2 regions of the Paenibacillus sp. J22R56 genome follow, and region 1 is predicted to be linked to the other one. Evidence: riboswitches for the same ligand, from Rfam matches in the RefSeq annotation. Region 1 holds a riboswitch; the other holds the start of a gene.

Region 1 (15,354 bases):
CATACTTGGCCCTCCTGTCCTTTTTTACGTCGATACAATAAATAAGCAAAGAACGGAGCTCCTAATAGTGCCGTAACAACACCTAGCGGGATTTCCTTTGGTGCGAGCACCACTCGTGCAATGGTATCCGACCATAAGATGAAGATGCCTCCGCCAAACGCAGATAAGGGGATTAACAACCGATAATCAGGGCCAACAATTAATCGGATGAGATGAGGAACAACCAGTCCTACAAATCCGATTACTCCACTGACCGATACAGCTGCCGCCGTAAGCAGCGTCGAGCCGATAAGTACAATGAGCTTCGTCCGTTCCACTCGAATACCAAGATGTGCGGCATGGCGCTCACCAAGTACAAACAAATTGAGCGCTTGACCGTAAGCGATGAGCAGCGGCAAGCCGATAACAAGGCAAGGCAGTACGACATAAATGTCTGCCCAGTTCTTCATCGCGAGCGACCCCATCAGCCAGAACAAAATCTGGTTAACCACATCATTCGACATCGATACCATCAACGATACAAAAGCTCCAAGGAAGGATTGAATAATAACACCGGATAATACAAGTGTCTCGATCTGCATAACACCTCTGCTGCGAGCAAGAAAAAATACGCCAAGCAAAGTGAGTGTCCCCGTTACAAAAGCAATGACCGGAATGGTCCACTCGCCAATTAATGTCTGGTAACCAAATAAAATAAGAAAAGCCGCTCCTACCGAGCTGCCAGATGACACGCCTAGTGTATATGGATCGGCAAGTGGATTACGCAGTACACCTTGAAAACCTGCTCCAGCAAGCCCAAGACATGCACCGACTAAGACACCAAGCAATACGCGGGACAGCCTGACTTGTGTGACAATCGCAATCTCTCCAGCGCTCCAATGTACACTTGCATCATCCATCCATGGAAGCTGGTGTAACAGAATCCCCCATACATCAGAGAATGAAATTGTCGAAGAGCCGATCGATAGGCTAGCTACGATAGAAACAGCAAGAAGGAGCATGGCTGCTCCTCCGTAGACCGCTAATTTTCTTTTCATATTACTTAATAAGATCCGGGTGAAGAACTTTCGCAATTTCCAGCAGACTGTCTGCAAGGCGTGGGCCTACGCGTGAGCTCTCGTCATTGCCGATGGCAAACATTTGTTTGTTCTTCACTGCATCAATCGCATCCCAGCCTGGGCGGCTGTTAAGGGCGGAGACGATCGGGTTCGGATCTACCTCCAAATCAGGATATAGGATAATAGCAGGATTCTGCTTAACAATCTCTTCTGCACTTACTTCATACCAGCCCGCTTGTGCACTGCTTGCATTCGTACCGCCGGCAATCGTGAGCAGCTCGTCGAGGAATGTACCCGAACCAACTGTCCAGCCTGGCGAGAATTCAAGATAAACAAGTTTCTTTGGAGCATCCTTCACTGCATCAGTCACCTGCTGCTTCACCGTACGCATATGCTCTGCTACACCAGCAGCTTCATCGTTCTTATTCATAATTTTACCGATTGTTTCAATTTTGGCAATGGTTTCATCATAAGTCAACGGATCAGTTGCAAGAACTGGAATGTTCAACTTACGAAGCTGTTCAATCGCATCGACATTCATGCTTGATGAAGCCAGTACAAGATCTGGATTAAGCGCTACTACTGCTTCAATATTCGTATTCATGTCCCCTACTTGAGCCTTCGACTTTGCTACTTCTGGATAGTTGCTGTTAGAGTCTACACCAACAACCTCGTCACCAGCTCCAATAGCATAAATCACTTCGGTCTCACTTGGCGCTATGGAAACAACCTTTGTTGGCGCCTTCTCGAAGGATAACTCTATACCTGTCGAATCCGTTACTTTAAGGGGATAAACTGTCTCTGCTGCAGCAGGACTATTACTAGGCTGCTCACTTGGAGCTGCCGTATTGGCTGTACCTGTATTTGCTCCCTCATTTGTATTGCCTTTGTTCGAGCCGCAAGCCGCCATAATTACAAGCATTGCGGTCAGCATGACTGCCAAAATCAGTTTCTTCATGTTTCTCTCTTTCATTGTACCTTTGCACTCCCTCATCTACTATTTGGTGAAATTAAAAAAGGCATTCCCGGCAAATGTGCCGGAAATGCCGGAAGTCCCTATGCGTGAACGCAAAAAGGACAAGATCCCTCATTCCAACACTTCCCTAATTCCACGTAGGTACAGCGTTATGCAAACAGGCAGGTCTCCTGACTTGAAGCGTATACGTACAGCGTCTTCCCAGGCTCTCATTACCCAGTGACTTATGCTGACGTACAGGTCTATACAAAGTAGACCACTTCTTACAGTGGCGGGTCCGTGCCGGATTTTAACCGGACTTCCCTATTAAGCTTGCAAGAGCCTAATGGCTCTAGCAGCACCTGTTTCACGAATATTCAATTACGACCAACGTAACTATACCACCCATATTCTAGAATTGTCCAGCCAAGCTTACACGGATGCGCCTAACTTGGAAGCAGCAGCATATGTTCTGCGGGTGAAATATAGCCCCGTATAGAGTGAGTTTATATTTTCTTATATTTTTAAAAGGACTGAACTGCTGCTTTTCTAAGACGGGCGTTAAGCCGGATCGCATTGCCAACAACAGAGACGGAACTAAACGCCATCGCTGTTCCAGCCATCCAGGGCTGAAGCAGTCCGCAGGCTGCGAATGGAATAATCAAAGCGTTATAGATAAAAGCAAATGTCAAGTTCTGCCGGACATTACGTACTGTCAGACGGCTGATCAGCAACGCCTCCGGTATAGCTGTCATCCGAGGCTGCAGCAGCGTAATATGGCCAGCCGTTAAGGCCGCATCTGTTCCATCTCCCATCGCCATCCCTACATCGGCTGCAGCTAGTGCAGGAGCGTCATTCCAGCCGTCACCGGCCATTCCGACTTTATAATCCTGCTCCTTCAATCTCTCTACGAGCGCAAGCTTATCCTCAGGGAGCATATTCGCATGTACTTGTGTTGGGCTGATACCGGCAATTTGTGCCGCGCTTAGTGCTGGTGCCGGATGATCTCCTGTCGCTACGATTACCGTCACCCCGGCTTTACGAAGCTGGGTCACCGCTGCTTTTGCATAAGGCTTAACGGCATCAATGAAGGAAATTGCTCCGATCACCTTATTATTATCCGATGTATAGAGCACCGTCTCACCAAGCTGCTGGCGCTCCTCTGCAAAGCTGCGAATCGAAGCGCTTGCGAACGTCCAATGCTTTGAAGCTGCGAAGCTAGCGTTGCCAACACCAATTTTCCGCTGCTCCACAACCGCTTCTACCCCTTTACCCGTTGTATATTCGAAATCCGTTGCAGCCGGTGGAACAAGACCCGCTTGCATAGCTTCCGCTCGTACCGCAATGGCAAGTGGATGTGTGGAGCTTGCCTCAACCGCAGCTGCGAGACGCAGCAAACCTTGGCGGCTGCCAAACGTCGTGTGCACTTGACTGACACGCGGCTTCCCTTCTGTTAAGGTACCTGTCTTATCAAGCACAAGCATATCGAGCTGAGCTAACCGTTCGAGCGCTCCCGCCTCTTTGACGACAATTCCCCGTTTCGCAAGCCGGCTTGAAGCTACAACAAGCGAGATTGGTGTAGCAAGTCCTAATGCACATGGGCATGCAGCAAGCACAACCGCAACCGCACAACGGAATGCCATCGTCCAATTCCCTGGGTCGGCCACCGTTATCCAAAGAACAAAAGTACCAAGCGACAGCATCAGCATTGCAGGAACAAACCAGGCAGATACCGTATCCACCTGACGTTGAATCATGGACTTGGAACGCTGCGCCTGCCGCACCAAATCAACAATCCGGCTTAACATGGTGGAATGGCCTGCTGCCGTCGTTCGAATGCGTAATGCTCCACTGTCATTCCTCGTACCCGCCCACACGGGATCGCCGGGACGTTTGGCTAGAGGTACGCTTTCACCTGTAAGCAAAGACTCGTTTATTTCCGATTCACCACTCGCTATAATCCCATCGACAGGGATAACCTGTCCAGCTTGGACAATGACATAATCATTCTCTCGGACAAATTCCGTTTGAATGTCCATCATCACGCCTGCCCGCTCCACCCTGACCACTGTATTCAGCAGCTTGCTGTAACCCGAAGCATCCGACTGTGCCCGAGAGGTCACTGACGCTTCGATAAATTTGCCAAGTAGAACGGCCGTTATGACAACAGCTGATGTCTCGAAATATAAGGGTACTTCATGCGCAAATAAAGCAGCACGATCCGCATTAAACACAAGGTAATGGCTGTACAAATAAGCAGCCGACGTACCTGTCGCTACCAGCACGTCCATATTGGTCGCACGCGAACGCACCGCATGATAAGCCCCGATATAGAATGGCAAGCCAATAATGAACTGAATAATCGTAGCTAGTCCAAGCTGCAACCAAGGATTGGTCAACAACGAAGGCATCTCGATCTTGGCAAAAGGTGCCAAGTGCTGAACCATCGCCGTTAGCAAAGGAGCCGTTAAGATCAGCGAGATAATCAGCCTTAGCCTAAGCCGGCTGCGTTCCTTCTCAAAACCTTCCTTCGCGTGCTCAGGCAGAGCCGCCTTAAAACCGATCTTGCCGATCTGCTCCATAATCTTAAGCGGTTGAATTTGATCAGGCTTATATTGCACCCAGGCTGTTCTTGCTGAATAGCTGACCGCTACTGCTTCAACACCTGGCATTTTCCCTACTGTTTTCTCAATTCTTGCCGCACATGCGGTACAACTCATCCCTTGCACGGAAAGATCTATCGTAATTCCCTTATCATCCATACCGTCCATACAGCTTCACCCGCCTTTTACTTGTCCATCCTTCCACTCGAACAAGCTCCTGCGTTAATCTATATGATACGAATGGAGTTGCCATGCACAAAAAAAAGCGTGCTAATGGGGAATCCCACTATGCACGCTTCCTTATTATTTGCCGTATGCGACTTCGCCGTTCCACGCGAGCATGCCGCCGGTCATATTCGTTACCTTATAGCCTTGTGCATGCAGGAAATCGCAAGCTTTTCCACTGCGACCACCGCTGCGGCAAACCATAATCAGTGATTCGTCTTTCGGCAGCTCGCCAAAGCGTTCTCCGAACACAGATAGAGGAAGACTAACTGCTTCCTGAATATGTCCGGATTCCCACTCATCATCCTCGCGAACATCGATCAAATGCAATTTCTCGCCACTCATCAGGCGCTCTTCTACTTCTGCTGGTGTAATTTCGGAATACACGTCATTCCACTCCTTCAAATTTCTTCAAGATCTTAGACTCATACTGCTGAAAGGCAGGTGATTGCTGCAGTCCCCGAGCTTCCATGAGCATCTTATACCTGATTTCCTTCTCGGTCAGCTTCTTCTTCAAGACAGCTTGTTCATCGGGAGTCTGGCATAAACGGATCAGATCACGGAGACTCACGATTTCCTTCTGGATAACCATCTCTTCTGGAATCATGCCTGCATTACTCAACAGCTTGTAAGCCACACGCAGCTCTTCCGGCACATGAGAGTTATCCTCAAGCTCCAGTGGCTGACCCTTGCCTTTCAGGTTATCGAATTGCCCTTTTGCCATTGCTTCCTTAATGCGTTGTTCAACCATTGAGGACATGAAATCCATATTCGATCCCGCCTCCTATACTTCTGAATTGTAACGGTTTCAAGTATTCGATGTCTAGCGTAAGGTCATTGGAATGGAAAAGAAGCCCCCGGTCAGCCGGAAGCTTCCTCTAAAGTTTGTTAAATTCGTACTGCCGTACCACTCACGGCTACCATCAGCATGCCGTCACGTACAACCTCATAGTCAATATCGATGCCAACAATCGCATTTGCTCCAAGCCGTGAAGCCTGATTTTTCATTTCGGCAAAAGCGACATCTCTTGCTTCTTTCAGTTTGCTTTCGTAGGCTCCCGAACGACCCCCAACAATATCGGTGATCGAAGCGAAAAAGTCGCGGACAACATTCGCCCCCATTATTGCTTCACCCGTTACAATACCTGAATATTCGATAATAGGATGCCCTTCAAGCGTTGCAGTTGTTGACACTAACATGATTATTTACCCCTCTCGGTATGATGAAACTTTACTTTATAACTAAAAGACTTATCATGAAATACGTCAGCTTCCGTCAGATGTTTCATTTTTTTAAATCCTAACTACTGCCTGATCTCTTCTAGTTGGACGTCTCTCACATCGCCTGTATCCGCCACCACTTGTATACGGACCCGCACACCAAATTCGGAGCCGGCTCCCCTGAGCCATAACACAAACCGCTCTTCCGCATTCGTTGTCCCGGATGGAAAACGTCCTTCATATTTGTAATCGATTATGTCAGCCTCCGGATACCGGTTAGCTGCCTCCTGCATCGCAATTCTGCCGTATTTGGCATATGCCGGTTCAGCATGCGCCATCGATGGAGCAGCCATACCAAACATCGTGACTAGAATCATATAGATCAACGGTTGTCTCAAGGATCTCATCCCGTACAGCCTCCTATTTTCCAATCTCAAAAAATTGGTCTATAGGTTAGTGTGGCTGTAGAAAGCGGCAAGCATACATTGTCAGCTCTGCTCAAGCAATGGTGCGTACATCATAATCGCTTCATTGCCAGTAATATATTCCTCACCCAGCAGGTCACCTTCCTCCAGAGCATACTTTTTTCGATAAATCGCATTGCTCCGGATATAACCACCCCAAGGCTTTAACTCGATGCGATGATCTTTCTCAATCACTTCGTAACGGTATGTGGCCGGCAGCGATGACCGCCATTCTCCCACAAGCTTATCTTCCGTTAGACCTACGACCAACTGATACGGCTCATCCGTCGGATTATAGATTTGCAGATCTAAATAATTGTATGCACAGGTTGCTCCACTCCCAAAGGGCTGTGTGCGTCCTGCGTCAGGGAATACATCGTAGCTGTGGCGATGCCGCTCAACAACCTGCAATGGAGTATGCAGCGTCATCCAATAAAGAAGATTCGACATCTGGCAGAGTCCCCCGCCAACCCCCGTCTTAAAAGTCCCATAAAATAAGATCATTCCGTCAACGTATCCTTTTTGCCTTGTAGGCTTGCCAATTGCACGCCAGTAGGAAAAGGTCTCGCCAGGCATCAGAACCATCCCGTTCAGCTTTTCCGCTGCCAGCCGCAAGTTTATGACTTTATTCGTCTGGAGCCACATCTCGACATTGCGCAGCTGTCTCATTAACGGCGTTCCATGTGTATAAACGACATACGGCAAAGATTGCTCTTTGCGGATCTTGGCCAGCTTTGTTCCGCTTAGCAGCCATTTCATTCTCCTCTTATTGGTAAACCACCATTTGCCCGCTTTCAGGCGTAATATCGATCGTTTAACCGGACGATGCTGCATCAGACTATTCAACCCTAAGTCTCCTCTCATAGAAGTCCAAATTTGGTAAGAGGCCAAATTCGGATAACAACCTTCCCTTCGATACTGGAAAAAGCAATTGGGCCAATCGCCCGGCTGTCTTCACTATGCTCGCGGTTATCTCCCATGACGAACAACTGCTTGGGTGCAACGGTGTACGGAAATGACATTGTTCCAGATAACGTTTTCCCTTTCACATAGGGCTCTACGTATTTCATCCCGTTCAAATAGACAGCACCATACCGCAAATCAATGATATCGCCGGGGAGTCCTACTACTCGCTTTACTAACCTTAAGGGGCTTTCTGGGCCATGGATGACAACAATGTCACCACGTTCTGGTGACTTGAACCGATAGGACCATTTATCCTCGATCAGTCTCTGACCTGCGACAAGTGTATTTTGCATAGAGATGTTATGTACTTCGGATTGTGCGTAAACATAATTTTGGAACAGTAATGCGATGATGATCGCCAAGATTATAGACAGCGTCCAATCTCGAAGCTCTCTTAACACTACGGTTTTCCTGGTTAGTTGTTCATCCATTCCAGCACCCCTTGCACTAGAAAAAATTGACAGGGGCCACACCTATAACGCTTCTACCCGGTGAAAGGTTTCTTGGAGGTAAGCAAAATTAGAAGTGACAGGCTGAGGCATGTCTTATAAAGTAGATTTATATGAGGGAGGTAGCAGGAATGGAACCATCAACACGAAATCATCGACTACTTTTTATGACGGTTACCTTAATGTTCTGGATTGCGATGTATACATACGTACCAACATTGTCTCCGTATTTGAGCACACGAGGGCTGTCGCTTGATTTAATCGGTATTGTGCTTGGCAGCTACGGCTTTGTGCAGCTGCTCATTCGTTTTCCATTAGGGATGTTGTCTGATCGCTGGGGGAAAAGAAAACCGTTTATACTGCTTGGCATGCTGGCTGCAAGTGTCAGCTGTCTCTTGTTCATTATTCCGGGAAGCTGGTTGTGGCCGCTTGCGGGCCGGGCAATGGCAGGATTATGCGCTTCGACATGGGTCGCTTTTACGGTGATGTATGCGAATTATTTTGCCGCTGAGGAAGCGACTAAAGCGATGGGCAATATTAGTGTGATGACCGTCTCCGGTCAAATGATCGGCATGCTGCTTAGTGGGTGGATGTCCGATGGATTTGGAGAAGATGCTCCATTTGTGCTCGGGGCCGTTATCGGAGGAATTGGCTTGCTGCTCGCACTTCTTATTCATGAACCAGACAAACCGCTGCATGAGCGCAGCGGAATCTCGTTCTCGATGATTCGAAGTGTGATCCAAACGAAGCTTCTGCTGCAGGTAGCTATGCTGTCTTTACTTGCGCATTGTGTGCTATTCATTACGATGTTCGGATTTACGCCGCTCAAAGCTGAGGCACTGGGCAGCAGCGGACTCGAGCTTACCCTGCTCGTGTTCGCCTTCATGGCGCCGCATGCTCTCGCTTCGATGTTCACGGCAAGCTGGTTCGCACCCCGGTTTGGCAACTGGGTCACGATTGGCACAGGCTTCGTTCTTAGTGCGATCTGCACCGTATCGATCTGCTTCGTTCATAATATTTGGGTACTTATGTTTACACAGATCATTAATGGCTTTGCCCAAGGCCTGCATATTCCACTTCTTCTTGGGCTCGCCATTCGCGACGTGAATCCCCAAGGCCGCGCTACCGCTATGGGACTGTATCAAGCGGTATACGCAGCTGGCATGTTCGCCGGTCCCTTCCTAGCAGGCTGGTTGAACGAAAGCTGGGGTTTAAACAGCGGCTTCGCTCTTGGCGGAGTTTTTGGATTAATGGCTGTTCTGTTATGTGTTGTGTTTTATAGGCATGATCGGAAGAAGATGATTCATGGAGTATTGAAGTAGGGTGATTGGGTTGTCCTATGGGATAGTAGTCATAAGATCCTCAGAGGGTCTTATGACTACCAGTTACATATAACGATTACTGTATAAGACCCTGGCAGGGTCTTATTGTACTTCTGATGCTCATGTTAGTTTAATTTTTTGCCAAGATTAAGAGAATAAGACCCTGTGAGGGTCTTATGATTACTAATACAACTTAATAAACACCGCATAAGACCCTCGCAGGTTCTTATTTCGCGTGGTCTAAGTCCAGCTGGTGTAGTGAGGAGTTTGATGAAGAGAGAGCTCTCTTGCATTTTGCCTTTGAGCCCTTGATCATTAACGAAGTTAAATATTAATTAGATTTCAGGGGCTGACTAAAAGAGTCAGGATCATCATAATCATTTAATTAATGTGGCTAATTATTTGGGTCAGAACGGTTACACTATCAAGACAACTCATAAGCATCAGAACAGTAAATTGATTGACAGAAACTAATAAAGATCAGTTCGGTTAATCATTGAGACTAACTAATTAGTATCAGTTCAATTAAATGATTTAGATCAACGAATAAAGATCAGGATGGCTGCGGCAGTTGCAGCGAATATAGCAATCAGCATATCTTCTCGGCTAAATCGCAGACGCAGGCCTTGGGTTGGCTTTGCAGCCGGGTGTCCGATGCCCCGTGCTTCCAGCGCATCTGCCATTTGCTCTGCCATACGAAGTAAAGAACGAATATAGGGTACCATTGCAGGAAGCAGCATTCGGAATGGAAGTGATCCGGATGCTGTTGTTGCTTTCCCCCGTGCATGAGCGATCTTAACATATCGCTCCCACTCATCTGCAAGGAGCGGAATGAAGCGGAAGATTAAGGTGACCGTTAACGCAACTTGTGTGACTGGAACTTTAAATCGATTCAACCAGCCAAACGTCTGCTCCAAGCTTCGCTGCACACGAAGAGGTGTTACGAGAGCCATAAGCGGCATGCCAAGCATCATGACGAGCAGAAGCCCGCTGAAGCGCTGTATGTTTTGCATCGCCGGTGCCCAGTCAAAAGAGACCGGATTAAGATGCAGTCCCGCAATAATGGCAATAATTGCGATCATGATGATGTAGGCCCGGATGGCCTTCATCCAGGGCCTTATTTGTTCCCGCAGCGGGATTAGCGCTGCTGCGGATAAGGCTGCGGCGACAGCGAGCCCTGTCCAGCTATGCTGGAGCAGGATCGTTGTCGCAAGCAGCAGATACGCGGCGATTAGCGCCCGCGGATCGAAGCGCGAAGCGAGCCGGTTAGGCTGCGCGAGCGTGGTGGTTGTAGTGGGAGCCGCCGAGATCTGCGGCGGCTCTGTTGTTGCCGTGCAGGCGGCTGCGGTTTGCGCAGCAGCAGCCTGCACGGGTGTAGCGGCGCACTGCGCCGCCAATAGCGCCGCGAGCTCGCGCGGCGCCGGCCACGGCGCGCCGCTTGGCTCCGCCGGCGGCGCAAACCCTGCCGCGCGCAGCTGCGCAAGCGCGCGCTGTGCCTGCGGCGCTGCGGCCTCGTGGGCGTGTGTCGCCGCCCACGAGGCCGCGGGAGCCGCTTCGCGGACAGAGCCGCCGTCAATAACGGCGACTTCGTCCGCGAGCGGCAGCAGCGCGTCTAGGTCGTGCGTTGCCACGACCGCTCCGCGCCCCGCCGCCCTGTGCGCATCAAGCATCGCGCACAGGCGGCGGATGCCGTCGGCGTCTAACCCCGCCGTCGGCTCATCGAGCAGCAGCCATTGCGGTTCGCATGCCAATAAACATGCGATCGCAAGCCTTCGCTGCTGTCCTCCGCTTAGCGTCCAAGGATCCCGTTCAAACAATTCCAGTGGCAGCCCCGCCTGCTCCATTGCACTGACAATCCTTTTCTCCCTCTCCTCCGCTGTGATTCCATATGGTTTAAGAGAGTAGTCAAACTCTTCCCTAACGGTTGAAGCGAACCATTGTGATTCCGATTGCTGCAGCGCAATTCCGGTATTCATCACGATAGACTTGTTTAACCGGGGTTTTCTACCTGCGCTTGTCCACAACGATTCATTGCCTTGTTCGATACCCCCACTATGCAGGCGTCTTAATCCTGCTAATGTCTCCAATAAGGTTGATTTGCCTGAGCCGTTATGGCCAACAAGTAAAGTAATGGCACCTGAACGGAAAGTAAGATTAATCCCGCTCAGCAATTCCTTTTCCCGTTCACTTTGTGCAACAACCGTTGCCTGATTTAACTTCCAATCCCCTACCATCTTTGTTGCACCGCCTTCGCTAACGTCTCAGGTGTCATAGGCAGCGGTTCAAGCGGCAACCCTAGCTTCTCTAACTCCCATGCGGTTTGTATCACATATGGAGCCGTGAAGCCCATACTCTCACAGATGCTATGGCCATCCTCATCCCTCGCGAAGAAACTCTCTGCTTTATGATCAAAACGCACTTCCCCTTGCTCGAGTGCCAATACACGGTCACCTGCTGTAAGCTCTTCAAGCTTCTGAGTGATCCAGATGACGGTAACTCCTCGTTTATTCAACTCCCGCACCTTCTCCATGACTTGAATACAGGCTTCGGGATCCAGCATCGCTGTTACTTCATCAAGGATTAACATAGGCGATTGCACGGCTAGGCAGCCTGCTATTGCCGTCAGCTGCTTTTGCCCGCCGGATAAGGTCTCAACGCGTTGATGCATTCGAATATGCATACCAACTAGACGCAGCGCGTCTTCCGCAAACTCTGGAATCTTAGAACCTTCTACTCCATGCTGCTCAAGCATCATGACGACATCTTCCCATGGCGTCGAACCAATCATTGAAGCATCGGGCTGCTGCAGAACAATTGGAACCTGCCCCGTTACAAAACGAACCGGATCCCGCTCAACCCTTCCCTCTATATGCATCGCACCAAATCCCGCGATTACCCTTGCCAGTGTACTTTTCCCGCTTCCGTTGCGGCCAATAAAGGTGATCCATTCCCCTCCAGCCATCGACACATCAATTTGGTGAAGCAAGTATGGCTGAGCATTTAATTGTTCTCCATATGTAAGAGGCTTTACTGACACATTGGACAGCTTCACCAAATTTTTTACCAAAAACATTCATCTAACCTCTTCCCCAAATGATAAAGCTGTGCTAAAATCCGATTTGTTAACCTAATTCAAATATAAATGGTTAACATTAAAAACGCAATAACTAAAGGAGTCGATCCATTATGCGCACAAGTAGTTCTATTCGAAGCACCGTATTTATCGCCCTATTCGCAGCCCTTTTCATTGTTATGAGCGCCATTCAGATTAAAGTTGGTTCTTACGTGCCTATTACTCTCCAGACGCTCGCCGTTACATTGGCCGGTGCCATTCTAGGTCCGCGTAAGAGCTTTATCTCCATTGTGATCGTCATTGCCCTAGCGGCAACAGGCCTGCCACTTTTTGGTGGCAAAGGGGGACTTGAGACTTTAACAGGGCATACAGGCGGATTTATTTTTGCCTTCCCATTCTGTGCTCTATTGATTGGCTTTGCTACTCAAGCACTCTTCCGGACTGAATTCATCATGCGTAACCGCATTTTCTCCATTATTGCTTTATTTATTGTTTTTGAATTGCTAGGTTCGTTCCTAACTTATGTACCTGGAGTACCTTGGCTGATGCATGTTACGGGTCTAGACTTCGGCAAAGCAATGACCGCCGCCTGTTATCCATACCTGCCAGGCGACGCGATCAAATCCTTTGTAGCGGTTATTATTGTACTATCTCTTAAACCATATATTCAACGAATTCAGTCGTCAATCCAATCGACAAAAGGTAACAAGTCGATCCATACAACTGCTTAAAATAATAAAGAACCATCCTTTGACGACGGATGGTTCTTTTAATTAATATATATTTAACCCCATTAAGGAGCGAAAGATTGCCTCACAACTCCTTTTCCATCCCCTGCTTCAATCTCTGCCAAAGCTCCATTTATAAACGTCATTTGAGGAGGAACATGACCACAATCGATATCATAAACAATCGGAATCTCAAATTCTCCCGCAAGCTCCTGATACATATCCTCCAACGTATAGTTACCGACTGGCCGATTAACCGCACTTCTGCCAAACAAAATACCTGCACAATGGTCAAACCAGCCAGCCAGCTTCATTTGCACAAGTGATCTCCGTATATCTACTGTATTGAGCTCACAATTTTCCAGATACCACACAATAGGTTCTTGCGAGATCACATGATGTTGAAAATGCCGGACATCGCCGTAAGGAGTCCCAATTAAATGTCTGATAACATCGATACAACCACCTAGTAAGCGGCCTTGAAATTTCACAGCCTCGTTCGAAACAACTTTCCAAGAGGTTGGCTCATTCAAATGAAAAACACATGGAGAGGGATCGTCATGGTTCCATTCTTTTTGATAATAGGGAGATGATTGCTGAACGACAGATTCCCCGATGTTCGTAGTTAAAACGTTTTCCCACAACCCTGTCGTCTGATCGGACCATTCTCCTCGCTGATCAATGAGATTTGCCCCATGTGCCGTGGCGATTCCTGTCTTTAATGTAACGGCCAGCAATAATACACTTATATCAGAATAGCCCATTATCCACTTGCTCTTGATCTGCTCCCAATCGATAAACTCCAACACTTCGATCAGCAGCTCACCACCCCATGGTGGAAAAATCATTCCGATCGCATCATCCATCATCATCTGATTGAATTCCGCAGCCCTTACTTTCGCAGTAGCTGACTTTGCTTTATGCTCCGTCCACACGGTCTAACCGCAAATCACGCTGTATCCATTGGCCTCCATACGGCTGCAGGCTGATCTCAACATATCATGCAGGTCTGCACTTACTCCTGAGGAAGGCGCCGTAACCCCTATTGTCGCCCCTTTGTGAAGCAGCGGATATTGAATCATACAAATCCCCCTTTTTAGCCTTATCTATAACAACCCGAACGTTCTGCCAAATAATCTTCTAAGGCATCCTGATGCTGCTGAACAAAGAGCGTTGGGACAGCAGTAATTGGAAAATAAGCCAGCTCCAGCGTTTCATCTCCGTCAACATTTAGTTCTCCTTCAATAGGCATACATTTGAAAAAGAGCGCAATTGTCTGAGCTTTATCTCCGTTCGGATATTCATCAAAATATTTAGTGTACACACCGATAAGGTGCTCCACCTCCACTGTTAACCCTGTTTCCTCTAAAACCTCACGAACTGCCGTTTCTGCTGCAGATTCTCCAAGCTCCATTGCACCTCCTGGAAACCCCCAGGCATTGCGGTCGCCTCTCCTCTGCAGCAGAATTTCATGGTTATCATTGCAAATAATCGCCCCTGCAAAATTGAGAAAGATTAACTCATGTCCTGCTTTCTCACGAATAAATCGAATATAGTTCGGACTGTTAGACATAGATTCATCCCTCTGAATTTATAATGATTAAAAAATACGACATCCGTTTCAAATATCCCTTCATATAACAAAACAAAAAAGGGCTGTCCCAAAAGTCATCAAAATGACGATGGGATAACCCCTCTTTTATAGGTTAAACAGCATCTGCCTCATACGAATTGTTCTTCCGATCGAAATCCACTCTTTGTGAGAATAGAACTACCACCAACCATTCTAGTAAAAAAATTAGGCTGGATCTTTAAGTTTAGCTATTGCGTTGTGAGGGGCTAATGTGAGGAGTAAGACAGCCTCTCCCCACTCAATTCCTTACAGCGACAATCGATAAATCGCCGCCACATCTTCTTTCTTCAGCTTGCGGAAGTTGCCGCGTGTACCGCTGCCTGTTGTTTTCTCCGCCATTTCCTCGAGTCTGCTGTCGTCAATATCATAATCCGCGAGGCGCGAAGGAGCGCCGATCGAATTCCAGAACTCACGGAGCTTCGCGATTCCCTCGCGAGCAACTTCGAGATCGTCACGGCCTGCTGCTTCAACTCCGAATACATTTACCGCGAATTGCTTAAAGCGTCCTACATTATCTTCAACCACGTAGTTCATCCAGTTCGGGAACAGGATGGCTAGACCACCGCCGTGCGGAATATCGTATACAGCGGAGACGGCATGCTCCATATCATGGTTCGCCCAATCGCCGATTACACCCATCGACAGCGTACCGTTCAG
Region 2 (15,354 bases), on a different contig from region 1:
GAAGTTATGAAGGGCAGAACAACCTTTATTATCGCACAGCGGTTATCTTCCATTCAGCATGCTGACCGTATCCTTGTTCTGGAGCAAGGGCAGCTAATCGAGCAAGGTACACATAAGGAATTAAGCGAGCGGAACGGATTCTTCCGCCAATTATTCGAGCGTCAGAAGCTTGCAGCCGGACGTTAAGGGACAGGAGGGGAATACATGAGTCAAGTGGAATGGGATGACGACAACGAGATTGAGGAGAAACCGTTTAATCTCGTCTATATGCGAAGGCTGCTTGGATATTTGAAGCCATATCGGAGGCTGCTCAGCATCATTATCGGCGTTGTCCTGATTAATATGATCTTAAGCCTTGCGGAGCCATTGCTGCTTGGGTATTTGATCGATGAAGGCATTACAAAAGGTGATTTTACAGCTATCCATCTATTTGGTATATCCTTGCTTGGTATCAAGCTGGTCGGCTGGGCCTGCGGCTGGGCGCATACGAAATATATTAACTTTACAGGCCAACGTATCTTGTTCGATCTGCGCCAGCAGCTGTTTAATCATTTGCAAAAGCTGTCATTCCGATTCTTCGACGGACGTCCAGCTGGTAAGATCATGTCTCGTATCACGAATGATACGAATGCGATCGGCGAGCTTATTAACGGCGGTCTGATCACCACAGTTATGGAAGTTACGCATCTGGTAGGGATCGTTGCAATCTTGCTTTGGATGGATTGGAAGCTGGCCTTGTTATCCTTTATTATGATGCCGCTGCTGTATCTGATTGTGAATCGGCTACGTCCTCGGATTGAAGGAGCATGGACTCGTTCACGTAAGACGATGTCAGCGATTAACGGGCATCTAAATGAGACGATTCAAGGTATTCGTGTTGTGCAAGCGTTCTCTCGCGGGCAAAAGAACAGTATGCGCTTCGAAGGAATCAACCTCCGCAACAAGCAGGCTTTTATGCGGGCCATTATGCTTGAATCTACCGTATACCCGCTCGTTGAATTGGTCGGGATGATTGGTACGTGTATCGTGATCTGGTTTGGAGCGCAACAAGTGATGGATAACGCGCTGACAATTGGTTTCGTCATGGCGTTCATCAACTACTTATGGCGTTTCTGGGGACCACTTAGCGCATTGTCCAAGGTATACAGTCAAGTACTCTCGGCAATGGCTTCTGCAGAGCGGATCTTCGAAATTCTGGATACCGAACCAGAGGTGACAGACGCGGCAGACGCTCGCCGTCTACCAGCGATTCGTGGTGAAGTGGCATTCGAGAATGTATCATTCCGGTACGAAGACACGAAGCCGGATGTGCTTCATGGGGTAAGCTTCACCGTCCGTCCAGGACAACGAGTGGCATTAGTTGGTCCAACCGGAGCGGGGAAAAGTACAATCGTCAATCTGTTAATGCGATTCTATGACTCAACCGGCGGTAAGGTGAAAATCGACGGGTTAGATGTGAAAGACGTTACGCTGGAATCCTTGCGGAGACAGATGGGTATCGTGCTCCAAGACTCGTTTATTTTCTCCGGGACTATTGAGGAAAATTTACGTTACGGCAATGACGGGGCAACAAGGGAGCAAATGCTGCAGGCAGCTGAAAGTGTAAGGCTCGATCGGGTTGTTGCTCATATGAATGAAGGATATGAGACCGAGGTGGAGGAACGTGGTTCGAAGCTGTCGGTCGGTCAGCGGCAATTACTTGCCTTCGGCAGGGTGCTCTTGTCAGATCCACGAATTCTTATTCTGGATGAAGCCACTTCAAGTGTCGATACAGAAACGGAGCAGCACATTCAAGAAGCTCTTGAGACTCTGCTAAATGGCAGAACCGCCTTTATTATCGCGCACCGTCTGTCGACAGTACGCGATGCGGATCTGATCCTAGTTGTAGAGGATGGACGAATTACTGAGCAGGGCTCGCATAATGAATTAATGAGACATGGCGGTATCTATGCAAAGCTTGTGAATACGCAGCTTAACATGCAAGAAGCGGTATTATCACAGGTGCAGGCTTAATTGGCATTCGCTGCTTCGCTTGCTTGCTTGATCCGGTCGATCGCTTCAGCCATTGTTTTATCTGTAAGGTGGGCATAGATTTGGGTCGTCTCGGGAGAGGCGTGCCCAAGCTGCTCCTGCGTCATATAAATATCGTTACGCAAGTAATAATCGGTTGCAAAAGAATGGCGAAGCTTATGTACACTTAAGTAAGGTTTGCCGAATCGTTTCGCATATTTGATCACCATTTCCTGAATGGCACGTTTCGTCATTCGAGAGCCTTCTTTTTTGCCATTCGCTATGGCAAGGAAGAGGGCTTTTTCGCGTTTTGGCGCTTTGTAATGAGAATCACGCATTTGCAGATAAGCGGTAAGTGCTTCTACGGCTTCCTGACGGAAATAGACAGGTGTCTTGAAGGTATCATCGTTCTTACCTTTGCGATATACGTAGGCGAGCTTTTTTTTCACATCAATATCATCTGCGTTCAGATTCACAACCTCCGATACCCGGAGACCGGAATGCAGAATTAAGCTGATAATACAGCAGTCCCTCGTCTGATTCAGCTTGTAAGAATAAAGGGCTTGTTTATTAGAAGCAATATCTTTCTCATAGTCAGCATGGATATAAGCGAGGAACTCGGATATTTCCTCTTCCTGCAGTAGTTTTCCCTCTAGTTTCGCAGCTGTATCCTTTGGCTTATGAGTCCGCTTAATCGAGACTTTGGCCATCACGTTCCGCTTCAGAAGTGGGTAGAACTCTTCATCCTCCGCAATCTGACTCAAATAATGAAAGAGCGATCGAAGAGAGGATAGTTTGCGCGTAATTGTTGTTCTTGTATTGTTGTGGTTTGGATTGGTCGCAAGAAACATCCTGAAGCTGTCTATGCTGTCCATATGCAGCCTCTCCAGCTCAATAAGTTGAACATCCTTCACTTTGACCGCGTCAGATAATCCCTCTCCAATAAGCCACCCCATAAACGTCTCGTAATCTCTTACATACTCCAGCAAAGAAGAGGGAGACAAGTCCGGAAGCTTAAAGTTAATAAATTTCTCCACATACCAGGGCATCAATGGAACCCGGCGGTCAAGCTCCTGCCGATCCTTGATTTTGATCACATTCAATGCTGTTCACCTCGCTATCTTTCTTCCTATATTGTACCAATTCAATCGAAACGGAACAATGCAGGTAATAGGAAAGCACGGAAAAAGTTAGCTTAGCAAATAAATGTAATTAATGTATTCGGGTTACTATTCCTAATTATCTATGGTAAACTCGTTTGAAACCAGCCGTTACACATCAAAATAATTCCAATTAATGATTTCATACAATTATTAATAAAATGAGAGGAGCATTAATATTGATTAATAATCAAATTTATAAATATAGTATTACCATTATTCTAGCATTTATTATGACGGTAGGGCTTCCGCTTCAAGCGGCTCAAGCCGCCGCTCCAGCTACATTAAGCTATGGCAACTATGGGGAAGACGTACCGGATTTGCAGTTCCGTCTGAAGACGCTTGGTTATTTCGATAACACAGCGATCACGACGTTTTATGGCAAAATGACAGAAGAAGCTGTTCGTAACTTCCAAGCGGATTACGGATTGAAGCCAGATGGGGTTACAGGCAAGAAAACATGGACGGAATTGAAGAAAGCATCCGTAAACCAGGAAGAGCTTGATTTGCTGGCACGGATTATTTATGCGGAAGCACGTGGTGAGTCGTATAAAGGCCAAGTGGCTGTTGCCGCGGTTGTGCTTAATCGTCTTGCATCTGACCAGTTCCCGAAAACATTAAAAGGTGTTATCGAACAATCTGGAGCTTTCACAGCAGTTGATGATGGACAGTATTACATGAAGCCTAATTCAACAGCCTATAAGGCAGCATTAGAAGCGCTTGAGGGCAATGATCCAACACAAGGAGCGCTGTATTACTTCAATCCGAAGACGGCTACTTCGAAGTGGATTTGGTCGCGTAAGCAAACCGTTCAGATCGGCAATCATATCTTTGCGGTGTAAGTAGACAAATGTGGGGCTTTGTATGAAGGATGCCCTAGCTCGGCTTGGTTTATGTGTAAAATAAAGCACATTGCCGCTCATGGAGTGGTAATGTGCTTTTTGTTATTGTATTTCCTATTATTCACCGCTTTGTTATACTAAAAATTAAATCATTTAAACAAATTATAAAAGGTGATCATATGGAATCGAAACGTATTGCAGCAGAAAAAGCGGTTGAGCTTGTGAAGGAAGGCATGAAGATTGGACTTGGAACGGGATCGACCGCTTATTGGGCAATCCAAGCGATTGGCCGTTTAGTGAAAGAAGAAGGGCTTGGCATACAGGCCGTTGCTACTTCTGTACAATCGGAGCAGCTTGCGAAGGAATGGGGCATCCCGATGATGCCTTTTGCAGAAGTGGACATGCTGGATCTGACGATCGATGGCGCAGATGAGGTGGATGCTGAGCTTAACTTGATCAAAGGCGGAGGCGGCGCTCTGCTGCGTGAGAAGATTGTTGCGGCTGCCAGTAAGCAGCTGATTATTATCGTCGATGAGAGCAAGGACGTTAAGCAGCTCGGCAAATTTCCGCTCCCAGTCGAAATTGTGCCGTTCGCTTATGAGCTGACAGTCAAGAAATTACAGCAATTGGGCTGTGAGCTGAAGCTTCGTATTAACGGTGAAGAGTTATTTGTAACGGACAACGGTAATTACATTGCCGACTGTGAATTTGGTGAGATTAAAGACCCTGCAGCACTGCATGATGATCTGAATCGAATTCCAGGTGTCGTGGATAATGGACTATTTATTGATATGGCTAGTCTTGTCATTATAGGTTCCGCAGATGGAGAGATACGGAGCAAAACCCGCCAATAAGATGGGAGGGTACGATTGATGAGCACAAAGATTGCAATTATAACGGATATTCACGGTAATTGGCCTGCGTTAAGAGCTGCTCTTCATGAAATTGATTCTTTGCATGAGGTCCAGCATATTTATTGTTTGGGGGATATGATCGGTATTGGTCCGAATACGAACGAGGTGCTGCAAGCCTTGTTCTCTAGGGAGGATATGTCCTATGTGTCCGGAAATCATGACGAGGCTGTGCTTGCTCTGATCAAGGGGGAAGCTTACCCGGAAAGTCATTTTCATTCCAAGCGGCATCATGAGTGGATCGCGGAAAGAATGGACAAGTCATTTGTTCCGCTGCTGGATGGGCTGCCTCGCTTGATCAGAACAGCTGAAGAAGGACAAAGTCAGCTGTTCACGCATTATCATATCGATCGCGATAAGTTTAAAGATCCCATCAGTACCGATCCTTTCAGCCCAATCGTTGAACCAAGTTTGCGAAATCTAGAACTGCTCTTTGACGGCTGTCAGGAACAGTTAATAGCGTTCGGCCATCATCATCCCGTTCATTATTTCCGAAGCGATAAACAAGTGTTTGTGAACCCAGGTTCTTTGGGATGTAATGATAAATCAACCGCAAGGTATGCGATTATAACCATTAGCAATCAGGGGATTGAAGTACAACTGAGGGAAGCAGAATATGATAATTCCGCATTTTTGGCATCGTATGCCAAACTCGATGTCCCGGAGCGGGAGTTTATATTACGAATCTTTCATGGGAATCAAGTTCGGTAGAGTATAGGGGTCGATGGTGGTACTTGGATTGGATTTTTATGGTCGGGGATGCTGTTTGGGGGACCTTACTCCGTCCGAGCTTGATAGGCTGTTTAATCTTTTGGTTGTGTGGAATAGTTTTGATCTTAATAGAAATAAAAGAAACGTGAAGTCTGCTGTTTTCCTGAGTATCTTTTTTTGTTTAGTAAAATTTGCATGACAAAACAGAAATAATTCGTTATGATGAGCAAGCAAATTGAATACGAGATAAGTTTCAGGTGCCAATAATAGCATTCGTCTGATCGATGATGCTATTGGATTGGTTAAAAGGGAAGTGGGTGCAAATCCCACGCGGTCCCGCCGCTGTAAGAGACGAGTCTATGCAAATATCCACTGGGTAACCGGGAAGGGTGCATAGGCGATGACGCTTGAGCCAGAATACCTGCCTGAATCTTTTTACACCACAATTCTACGAGCGATAGGAGGGTGTTCATTGTGCATGCTTATTTTGACATGTTTACATGATGGAACCCTTCAACTTTATTGAGTTGAAGGGTTTTTTGCATGTATTTCTATTGTCAGGTGTGAAGATAGAGAGAGGGAGTTTTCAATGAGAAAGAATAGAATTGTAATTTGGATGCTTGTTGCGGCATTGATGTTATCCGTATTTGCAACTCCGCTGCGTGTAAGCTATGCCGATCCAGCAGATAACCCAGAAGATTACGTCACGCTGGATGTAGAGAAGTTGACACTGGCGCAGGATACAACAGCTCCTACTATTACAGTGACTGGTCTGACGAACAATCAGGTTGTTACTGAGCAGCAGCTTGCCTTTACTTTGGATGTTACGGATAACGCTCCACAGACGATTGTTCCGGAAGTTACTCTGAATGGTAATCCGCTGCAGCCTGCAGCAGGTGACCAATATACAGCTGACCTTGTGTCAGGTGTAAATACGATTGTCATTAAAGCTAGCGACAATTCTGGTAATCAAGCTTCTCGAACTTATACCGTTTCCTATAAAACAAGTGCGGCCGCTACGATTGAGCAATTTATGGACCGTAATTTGGCTTATATATTGTCCAACGTCACCGAACCGATCTTCGGAACACTGAACGGCGAATGGACTGTTTTGACGTTAGCACGTGGTAATTATCTAGTTCCAGACGGTTATTACGACAGTTATTACAACAAGGTTGTATCGGCCGTACAAGATAAACAAAACGTACTTGATACTAGTAAATATACCGAGCACTCCAGAGTTATTCTTGCCTTGACTTCCATTGCCAAGGATGTGACGGATGTAGGTGGTTATAACCAATTAGAAAAGCTTGCTGATTTCAATAAGGTTATCGTGCAAGGAATTAACGGTCCAACCTTCGCTCTCTTGGCATTGGATAGCCATGATTATGAGATTCCTGTCATTGAAGGTGTAGCGGTTCAATCAACGAGAGAAAATCTGATTCAATATATGCTGGACAAAGAAGTGAAGAAAGACACTGAAAATGCAGGTGGTTGGGGCTTTGGCAATTTTGTTGATGTGGACCTGACCTCGATGGCGCTTCAAGCATTGGCACCTTATTACACCACCAATCCTGATGTCAAATCGGCGGCTGACCGTGCGGTTGCTTGGCTCTCCAAGTCACAAAGCAGCACTGACGGCGGCTATTCCTCGAGCGAAAGTATCGCTCAGGCTATTGTTGCGCTTAGCGCATTGGGGATAGATGCTAATACAGATCCACGTTTTGTGAAAAATGGAAATTCGCTTATTGATGCCTTCCTGTTATATGCCTTGCCCGATGGAGGCTTCAGACATACAAAGACAGGCGGCGTCAATGGGATGGCGACCGATCAAGGCACCTATGCCCTGGTCGCATATGATCGCTTCCTGAAACAACAGCATTCGCTGTATGACATGACGGATGTAACTCTTACAACTGATCCTGGCCAGCCTGAAAATCCAGGCGATCTGACTTTGCCTGCTGGTGATTCACCACAAGTAGTAGTTCCTAGTGATTCCACGGATTACCGTATACCAGTTACAGCTGTCGACAGCGGCAAACAAATCGGTATTACCATTCCTAGTGATAAAACATCTGAGATCAAGTTAAGCCTACCACTCAATACGACGCTTCCACAGATTGAAGCGGTAAAAGGAAATGCGTCGTTATTGATTCCACAAGGCGCACAAGTAACAGCCGGAGATTCGGGCAGCATTCATTTATTTACTACATTAAATACATCCGATTCAGCACTGCAGAATCAGATCAAAACGATAGTCTCGAATGGCAAACAGCTGGCTCAAGTATCACTTGCCTTCTCGATGGGCGGCAGTGCCCGTGTTCAATTCAATCAGTTCGTTACACTGACATTCAAAGGAATGAGCGGAAAAAATGCCGCCTACATCGAAGGTGGCGTAGCAACAAAGGTCACCCAATATGCCAGCGATGCATTAGGCCTCGCCAGCGGTAAAAGCGAATACGCGTACAATAACGGTTCTGATCTTGTTGTTAAGACAAATCATTTTACGGACTATGTTGCTTTCGCTGAAAGCACAACTGTTGTGGATGGAGGAGGCAGCAATCCTCCGCCGACAGCAACGAAATACGTCACGTTATCCGTTGATAAATTGACGATCAGCAAAGGGTATACCGTTCCAAGTACGAAGATTGAGCTGCGTACTGGTGATAACGCATGGAGCGTACTCAAACGGATTTTGGACAGCAAGGGTATTTCATACGATTACACCTTTACTCCTAAATATAACAGTGTCTATGTACAGTCCATTGCTGGTGACGGGGAATTTGATCACGGTGAAGGCAGCGGCTGGATGTACAACGTGAATGGAGTTTATCCGGACTTTGGCTCCAGCCTATATGAACTTAAAGACGGAGATAAGCTTCAATGGCGTTATACAACGGATCTTGGTCTCGACCTAGGTGTTGAACCGGGAGACTGGGAGACGCCAGATGAAGATGGCGGTAACAACAGTGAAGGTAACGGAAATACGGATGGCGATGGTGAAACAGGAGGAACTGGAGGTGCCGTTACTCCACCTGTTGCGAATGACTTAGAGAAGCTCTACTCAGATGCTCCCCAAATCTCGGATTGGGCGAAACGGGAGATTAAACGGGCATCGGAAAAAGGCTTCGTACAAGGAAGCAGCGGCAAGTTCTATCCGCAGGCTTCGGTTACAAGAGCTGAATTTGCCAAAATGCTAGTGTCGATCCTCATTCTTCCGACGACAGCGCTTGGGGCTGATTTCACAGATGTCACGACTAAAGACTGGTATTATTCCTATGTGAATGCCGTTGCGCAAGCCGGCTATATGAGCGGTTATGACAAGCATTTCAACCCGAATGTAAGCATCACCCGTGAAGAGATGGCATCGACAATTGTCCGTGCGTTAGGCATCAAAGCTTCACAATCAAATATGACGATTAAAGACTTACAGAATGCATCCGTCTGGGCGCAAACGGATATCGCAACCATCGTAGAAAGTGGCTTGATGACGGGAGCAAATGGCAAGTTTGATCCACATGAGAAGGTAACTCGCGAGATGGCTGCTGTTGTGGCTATGCGTTCGTATGACTACAAACAATCCGGTAATGGCAGTAATACGCCGGTTGACGCGAAACAGCTTGAAGTACAAGCGAAGATCAAGACGACAGCTGCGTTCCTGCAGCAAGCGGTAACCGACCCTGTCATTGCGAGTGTTGGAGGGGAGTGGACGGTATTAGGCTTGGCGCGTTCGGGCCTTCCAGTACCGGATTCCTATTATTCCAAGTATTCCTCGAATGTCGAGCAAACCTTGAAAGAGAAGGAAGGAAAGCTTCATTCTGTAAAGTATACCGAATATGACCGTGTCATTCTAGCTCTGACGGCTATCGGCAAAGACATCCACAATGTTGCTGGCTTTGACTTATTGAAACCTCTAGCTGATTACGAGACAGTAATCAAGCAAGGCATTAATGGTCCGATCTTTACGCTTGTTGCAATGGACAGTAAGGGCTATTCCATCCCAACCGATAGCAGCGTGAAGACTCAGACGACTAAGGAGTTGCTGATCGATTTTATCCTAAACCGTGAGATTGCAAGCGGCGGCTGGGCGCTTGGAGAAAACCCTGATGAAGCGGATGCGGATATAACGGCGATGGTCCTTCAGGCATTCGCACCGTATTATTCAACTGATACGAAGGTAGAAGCTGCCGTTGACCGCGGACTTGACTGGCTCTCGAAAGCTCAGCAAGCGGATGGAGGTTATGCAAGCGGTGGTGCAGCTAATTCAGAAAGTGCAGCTCAAGTTGTTGTTGCTCTAACGGCACTCGGCTTGGATCCACAGACCGATGACCGTTTTGTAAAAAATGGTCATTCGCTTCTGGATGCATTGCTCAGCTATGCGGCAGTTGGCGGCGGATTTTACCATGTAAAGTCTGGAAATGCGAGTAATGGGGGAGCGCAGCCAGGTGAAGTGGATTTAATGGCAACTGATCAGGCCTTTTATGCGCTGGTCGCTTATGACCGCTTCAAGAGCGGAAATACCCGACTTTATGACATGTCAGACGTACAATAAGCTTGATCTCAGCAAGGGCATTCATATGCCCTTGCTTCGTTATTTTCTTCAATGAAAGGTGGAAATAGGTTGACGAAGAAAAAATGGCTTTCCGCCTTGCTCATTATCGGGATTTTGGCGGTTGCTTACTTCTGGGGAGGGGATTATGCGAAAAACCCTTCTTCCGATTCTACTGGTGTAATTGCTTCAAAGGAAGAATCGCTCATCACTTCGACTCCGATCGAAAGTGCTGATCCGGAGTCGGATTCTGAAGGTACACCAACCGTAAAAGAAACTTCGGAGGCAACAGCAACTCCGAATGAGCAGCAAACCGGAAACAAAGAGGAACCAGCAAATACCAAGCAAGACAGCCATACAGGTAAAGATCCTGTTAAGTCCAACGATGAGCCTAAAGCTTCAGCTTCGCCTTCTTCCACGAACACCCCGGCTGACAGCGAGACTGGAGCCGTGAAGGAGCAAGATCCGACTTCAACAGCGAAGCCTCCAGCAGCTTCATCAGATGAGAACAAGGATAAATATCAGACGGATCCTGTGCCCTCAGGTAAACCTAAGCCTGTTGAACCGCAGGACACCGTTATCGATAAGAAGAAAACATTAACCATTACTTTATCCGTATCGGCGGCAACCATTCTGAACAATTTGGACAGCTTCAACAAAGATAAGCTAGAGGTACTGCCGAAGGATGGCGTCATTTATAAAGCGCAGAAGGTTACCTTTTATGAAGGGGAATCGGTCTTTGATGTGCTGCTACGGGAAATGAAAAAGAACAAGATACATATGGAGTTTGAGATGACGCCTATCTATAACAGCAACTATATAGAAGGCATTAATAATATTTACGAATTTGACTGTGGGGAGCTTAGCGGTTGGATGTATAAAGTGAATGGCTGGTTCCCGAACTACGGAGCAAGTCGGTATGCTTTGAAGGATGGAGATGTAGTGGAGTGGGTATACACGTGCGATCTGGGGCGTGACGTAGGCGGTTATGTGGCTGGAGCGGGTGGCAATTCATGAACAGCGGCTTCGCGACCTTTCATCCATTTGTGAATCTGGTTTATTTTATCGCCGTGCTGCTGTTTGGAATGTGGTTCATGCATCCAGTCTTTCAAGCAATCGCACTAATTAGTGCTATCCTGTATGCCATTGTTCTTCGGGGAAGAGCAGCAGTGAAATTTCAATTGTTCTATATGCTGCCACTATTGCTTGTAATGGCGTTAATTAATCCAGCTTTTAATCACGAAGGTGTTACGATACTGTTCTACCTGAAGAACGGAAATCCGATCACATTAGAATCCATTCAATACGGGATCGCTTCTGCATGTATGTTCGTTACAGTCATTATCTGGTTCTCGTGTTATAACGCGGTGATGACCTCCGATAAGTTTATTTATTTGTTTGGCAGAGTCATACCGGTCTTATCGCTTATTTTCTCAATGGTGCTTCGGTTTGTTCCAAGATACCAGAATCAAATAAAGCGGATTTCATTCGCACAAAGAAGCATCGGCCAAGATATGAGCCAAGGAAACTTTCTGCGCAAAGCAAAGAACGGTCTAACAATTTTATCGATCATGACGACCTGGGCGCTCGAGAATGCAATCGAAACAGCAGATTCCATGAAATCCAGAGGCTACGGGCTGCCGGGAAGAACAAGCTATTCCCTATACCGGTTCGATAATCGGGATAAAGGGTTTCTGATTATTATGTTCATTCTTATCGCTGTTGTCTTGTCAGGACAGGTGAAAGGCGAGAATACGATGCGATTTTTTCCTTCTTTGAAAGTGGCAGAGGTTACTCCATTTAGTATCCTCGTCTACATCGCTTACTCTGGTCTATGTATGCTGCCGGTTACTTATCATATTTTGGAGGCAATAAAGTGGAAATCTATCACATCCAGGATGTAAGCTTCACGTTCCCGATGACGGAGAAGAAAGCGCTTGAAGGCATCAATCTTTCTATTCAAGGCGGAGAGTTTATTACGATAGGTGGAAAATCCGGTAGTGGCAAAAGCACGCTGCTTCGCCAACTGAAGCCTATTTTGTCCCCGCATGGCACAAGGGAAGGTGCACTAACCTATCGTGGAAGACCGTTCGAAGACGTCGACCAGCGAACACAAGCTTCGGATATTGGCTTTGTCCTGCAAAATCCAGATAACGGAATTGTAACGGATAAGGTATGGCATGAGCTGGCTTTTGGACTCGAAAGCTTAGGTCTTGATCAACAAACCATTCGGCTTCGTGTAGCAGAGATGGCAAGCTTCTTTGGGATTCAGACCTGGTTCCATAAGTCAGTAACGGAGCTGTCTGGAGGACAAAAGCAGCTACTCAATCTGGCTTCGATTATGGCGATGCACCCATCCGTACTTCTGCTTGATGAGCCTACCTCCCAGCTTGATCCGATTGCTGCAGCCGATTTTATTGAGACGCTTCGAAAAATCAATCAAGAGCTGGGTACAACCATTATTTTGACCGAGCATCGGCTGGAAGAAGTACTGCCGGTATCCGATAGATTCATCGTTATGGATGAAGGTCGGGTTATCGTCGACGATACTCCAAGGGAAGCTGGAGAAGCCTTATGGCGTATGGGTCATCCGATGTTTACAGCGATGCCTTCGTCCATGCAAATCTATGCTGGAATAACGAAGGACACTCAATTTCCAGTTACGGTAAAAGAGGGGCGTCAGTGGCTGGACCGGTACTTGGAAGACAAATCGTATGTTCAAGAAGAGGTTACGTTGCATCCTCAAACTTTGAATAATACCAATCGGCTGATTGCTCTGAGGTTTAAGGATGTATGGTTCAAGTATGAGAAGAACGGGGTTAACATCATTAAAGACCTGTCATTCGAAGTAGCCGAAGGCCAATTGTACTGCTTGGTTGGTGGAAATGGGACGGGCAAGACAACGGCATTATCGCTAGCTGGTGGTCTTTATCATCCATACCGGGGGAAAGTGTTGCTCGGCGGGAAAAACATTGCATCCATCAAAGGAAAAGAGTTGTTCACAAACAATATTGCCTATCTCCCGCAAAATCCACAGCACCTATTCGTCAAGAAGACCGTCGAACAGGATTTATATGAAGTCTTATCTCGATCGTCAATGTCAAAGGAAGAGAAGGCTAGGAAGATTACCGCAATGGTAGAGTTTCTAGAGCTGGAGCCGCTTTTTTCTATGCATCCATATGATCTGAGCGGGGGAGAGCAGCAGAGAGCGGCGCTTGCAAAGGTGCTTCTTCTGGAGCCGCGTATTCTCCTGCTAGATGAGCCTACTAAAGGGCTCGACAGCTTCTTCAAAGCAAAGCTTGCTTCTTATTTGAAACAGCTGAATGCAAACGGCGTTACCATTCTTATGGTGTCACATGATATTGAGTTTTGTGCAAAATACGGGGATGTGTGTGCATTGTTCTTCAATGGGAGCATTACGACAAGTGGTGCGGCGAAGCCGTTTTTTGCCGGTAATCATTTCTATACAACTGCGGCTAATCGAATGGCACGTCATGTGTGGCGTGAGGGCGTAACGGTGGAGGATGTGATTGCGTTATGCAAGAACACCAGGTAAATAGCATAAACGGATGGAGGAATAAGCGGACCCTAATATCTGCGATCCTCATTCTGCTCGTTATTCCGGCCACTATTATGTTTGGCGTATTTGCTCTTGATGACCGGAAGTATTATTTCATCAGCTTGCTCATCATTCTGTATACGATGCTGCCCTTTGCTTTGGTGTTTGAGAGGAGAAAGCCGCAAGCTCGCGAGCTGATTGTAATTGCTGTACTAACGGCTATTGCCGTTGCTGGACGTGCTGCCTTCTTTATGCTCCCACAGTTTAAACCTGTTGTAGCAATTGTTATTATTGCAGGAGTTAGCTTTGGTCCGGAGGCAGGTTTTCTGGTTGGTGCGACTACGGGGTTCGTCTCTAATTTCTTTTTCGGACAAGGTCCGTGGACGCCTTGGCAAATGTTCTGTTTTGGCATTATTGGATTTCTAGCAGGAATTCTGTTTAGACGTGGATGGCTAAAAACCAATAAGCTGGCTTTATGTACGTTTGGGGGGTTGGCGACTTTTTTCATCTATGGGGGCATCATCAATATCGGTTCATTACTAATGTTCGCACCTGTACTAACGAGAGAAGCTTTAATCGCTACTTATGCCTCTGGCTTCTGGTTTGATATGGTTCATGCCGTGGCAACCGTGATTTTCCTCTATTTTCTCTCTCGGCCGATGATCGAGAAGCTGGACCGGATTAAAGCGAAATATGGATTATATGAATCTAAATGATGTAAAAACCACTCATTACGAGTGGTTTTTTTGTATGGATAGACAAGCTGGGTGTATGGTGAGGAGCACTTGGAAATGTTGACAATGGAAACTGATTTAATTAATATCTAATTAGATACTAGTTAAAATAGTTGGAGGGGACATTAAATGTCGGAACAAGTTACAAACGAATGGTCCAAAAACGAGAAGTTGAAGAACGCCGTCCTGCGGAATTTTTTCAACGAGCAAGGCAGTATAAAGCAGCTTCCATCCCAGTTAAAAAAAAGGTTAATTGTACTCGAGCATCTTGCCAACCAGCTTAATGCCAACATTAAGTACACTGAGAAAGAAATAAACGAATTCATTAGGCCTTTCAATGAAGACTTCGCTACGATACGCAGGGAACTTTTTATACACAAATTTGTAAACCGAAATAATGATATATACGATGTAAACGAACCTGGAGAATGGCGGGATTGGAAAACTCTCAAGTAGCTGCGTGTTCTACTGGATTAATATGGTATTATGGATTGGAGATGACGATTGGGTAGGAGGATTACATGAGTATCATTTTTATTATTGCGTTCGTTGTCATTACTTTAGGCATAATTAGTATTGATGGAAAGTTGAAAAAGCGTTTAGATAATGACGAACGTATCATTGAACGGCTTGAAATAATAATTAATAATCAAAAAGATAAGGAAAAGATGGAGTGAAATAGCTCCATCGTTTTTCTATTGGATTAGTCTTAAGGAGTAATCATGATTAAAATAAATACTTTAGAAACAAAACCCTCAAGTAGATCTGATTTTAAACCAATTGATGAATCGGAGAAAAACACAAAATTTGCTGATTTAATTGTTGATGGGAAATCACTTTGTAACATGTTCATAGAGTATGACATGGTCCCTTCTCTA

Evidence for each region. A riboswitch is a leader RNA that binds a small molecule or an ion and turns the genes downstream of it on or off. The one in region 1 is predicted to bind cobalamin.
Region 2: it holds a riboswitch for cobalamin, as region 1 does, so the genes downstream of both, AC0YNT_RS06875 (S-layer homology domain-containing protein) here and AC0YNT_RS21575 (ABC transporter substrate-binding protein) in region 1, are expected to answer to the same signal.

The regions. Positions count from the first base shown of each region.
Region 1 covers NZ_JBWDNV010000009.1:96,748-112,101, forward strand. Annotated here, with positions in the region: gene AC0YNT_RS21565 (heme ABC transporter ATP-binding protein) at 1-3, opposite strand, end outside; gene AC0YNT_RS21570 (FecCD family ABC transporter permease) at 1-1,037, opposite strand, end outside; gene AC0YNT_RS21575 (ABC transporter substrate-binding protein) at 1,039-2,016, opposite strand; cobalamin riboswitch at 2,178-2,394, opposite strand; gene AC0YNT_RS21580 (heavy metal translocating P-type ATPase) at 2,538-4,784, opposite strand; gene AC0YNT_RS21585 (rhodanese-like domain-containing protein) at 4,920-5,228, opposite strand; gene AC0YNT_RS21590 (DnaJ family domain-containing protein) at 5,230-5,610, opposite strand; gene AC0YNT_RS21595 (heavy metal-binding domain-containing protein) at 5,730-6,041, opposite strand; gene AC0YNT_RS21600 (DUF3889 domain-containing protein) at 6,146-6,469, opposite strand; gene AC0YNT_RS21605 (VanW family protein) at 6,551-7,360, opposite strand; gene lepB (signal peptidase I) at 7,387-7,923, opposite strand; gene AC0YNT_RS21615 (MFS transporter) at 8,073-9,263, shown strand; gene AC0YNT_RS21620 (ATP-binding cassette domain-containing protein) at 9,803-11,497, opposite strand; gene AC0YNT_RS21625 (ATP-binding cassette domain-containing protein) at 11,491-12,336, opposite strand; gene AC0YNT_RS21630 (biotin transporter BioY) at 12,450-13,067, shown strand; partial or broken gene AC0YNT_RS21635 (S66 family peptidase) at 13,130-14,146, opposite strand; gene AC0YNT_RS21640 (NUDIX hydrolase) at 14,167-14,637, opposite strand; gene AC0YNT_RS21645 (iron-containing alcohol dehydrogenase) at 14,944-15,354, opposite strand, start outside.
Region 2 covers NZ_JBWDNV010000002.1:625,120-640,473, forward strand. Annotated here, with positions in the region: gene AC0YNT_RS06845 (ABC transporter ATP-binding protein) at 1-186, shown strand, start outside; gene AC0YNT_RS06850 (ABC transporter ATP-binding protein) at 205-2,013, shown strand; gene xerS (tyrosine recombinase XerS) at 2,010-3,113, opposite strand; gene sleB (spore cortex-lytic enzyme) at 3,347-4,012, shown strand; gene rpiA (ribose 5-phosphate isomerase A) at 4,192-4,866, shown strand; gene AC0YNT_RS06870 (metallophosphoesterase family protein) at 4,885-5,634, shown strand; cobalamin riboswitch at 5,873-6,077, shown strand; gene AC0YNT_RS06875 (S-layer homology domain-containing protein) at 6,224-10,186, shown strand; gene AC0YNT_RS06880 (DUF4430 domain-containing protein) at 10,256-11,200, shown strand; gene AC0YNT_RS06885 (energy-coupling factor transporter transmembrane component T) at 11,197-12,087, shown strand; gene AC0YNT_RS06890 (ABC transporter ATP-binding protein) at 12,060-13,739, shown strand; gene AC0YNT_RS06895 (ECF transporter S component) at 13,721-14,458, shown strand; gene AC0YNT_RS06900 (DUF2087 domain-containing protein) at 14,606-14,932, shown strand; gene AC0YNT_RS06905 (hypothetical protein) at 14,998-15,153, shown strand; gene AC0YNT_RS06910 (oxidoreductase) at 15,199-15,354, shown strand, end outside.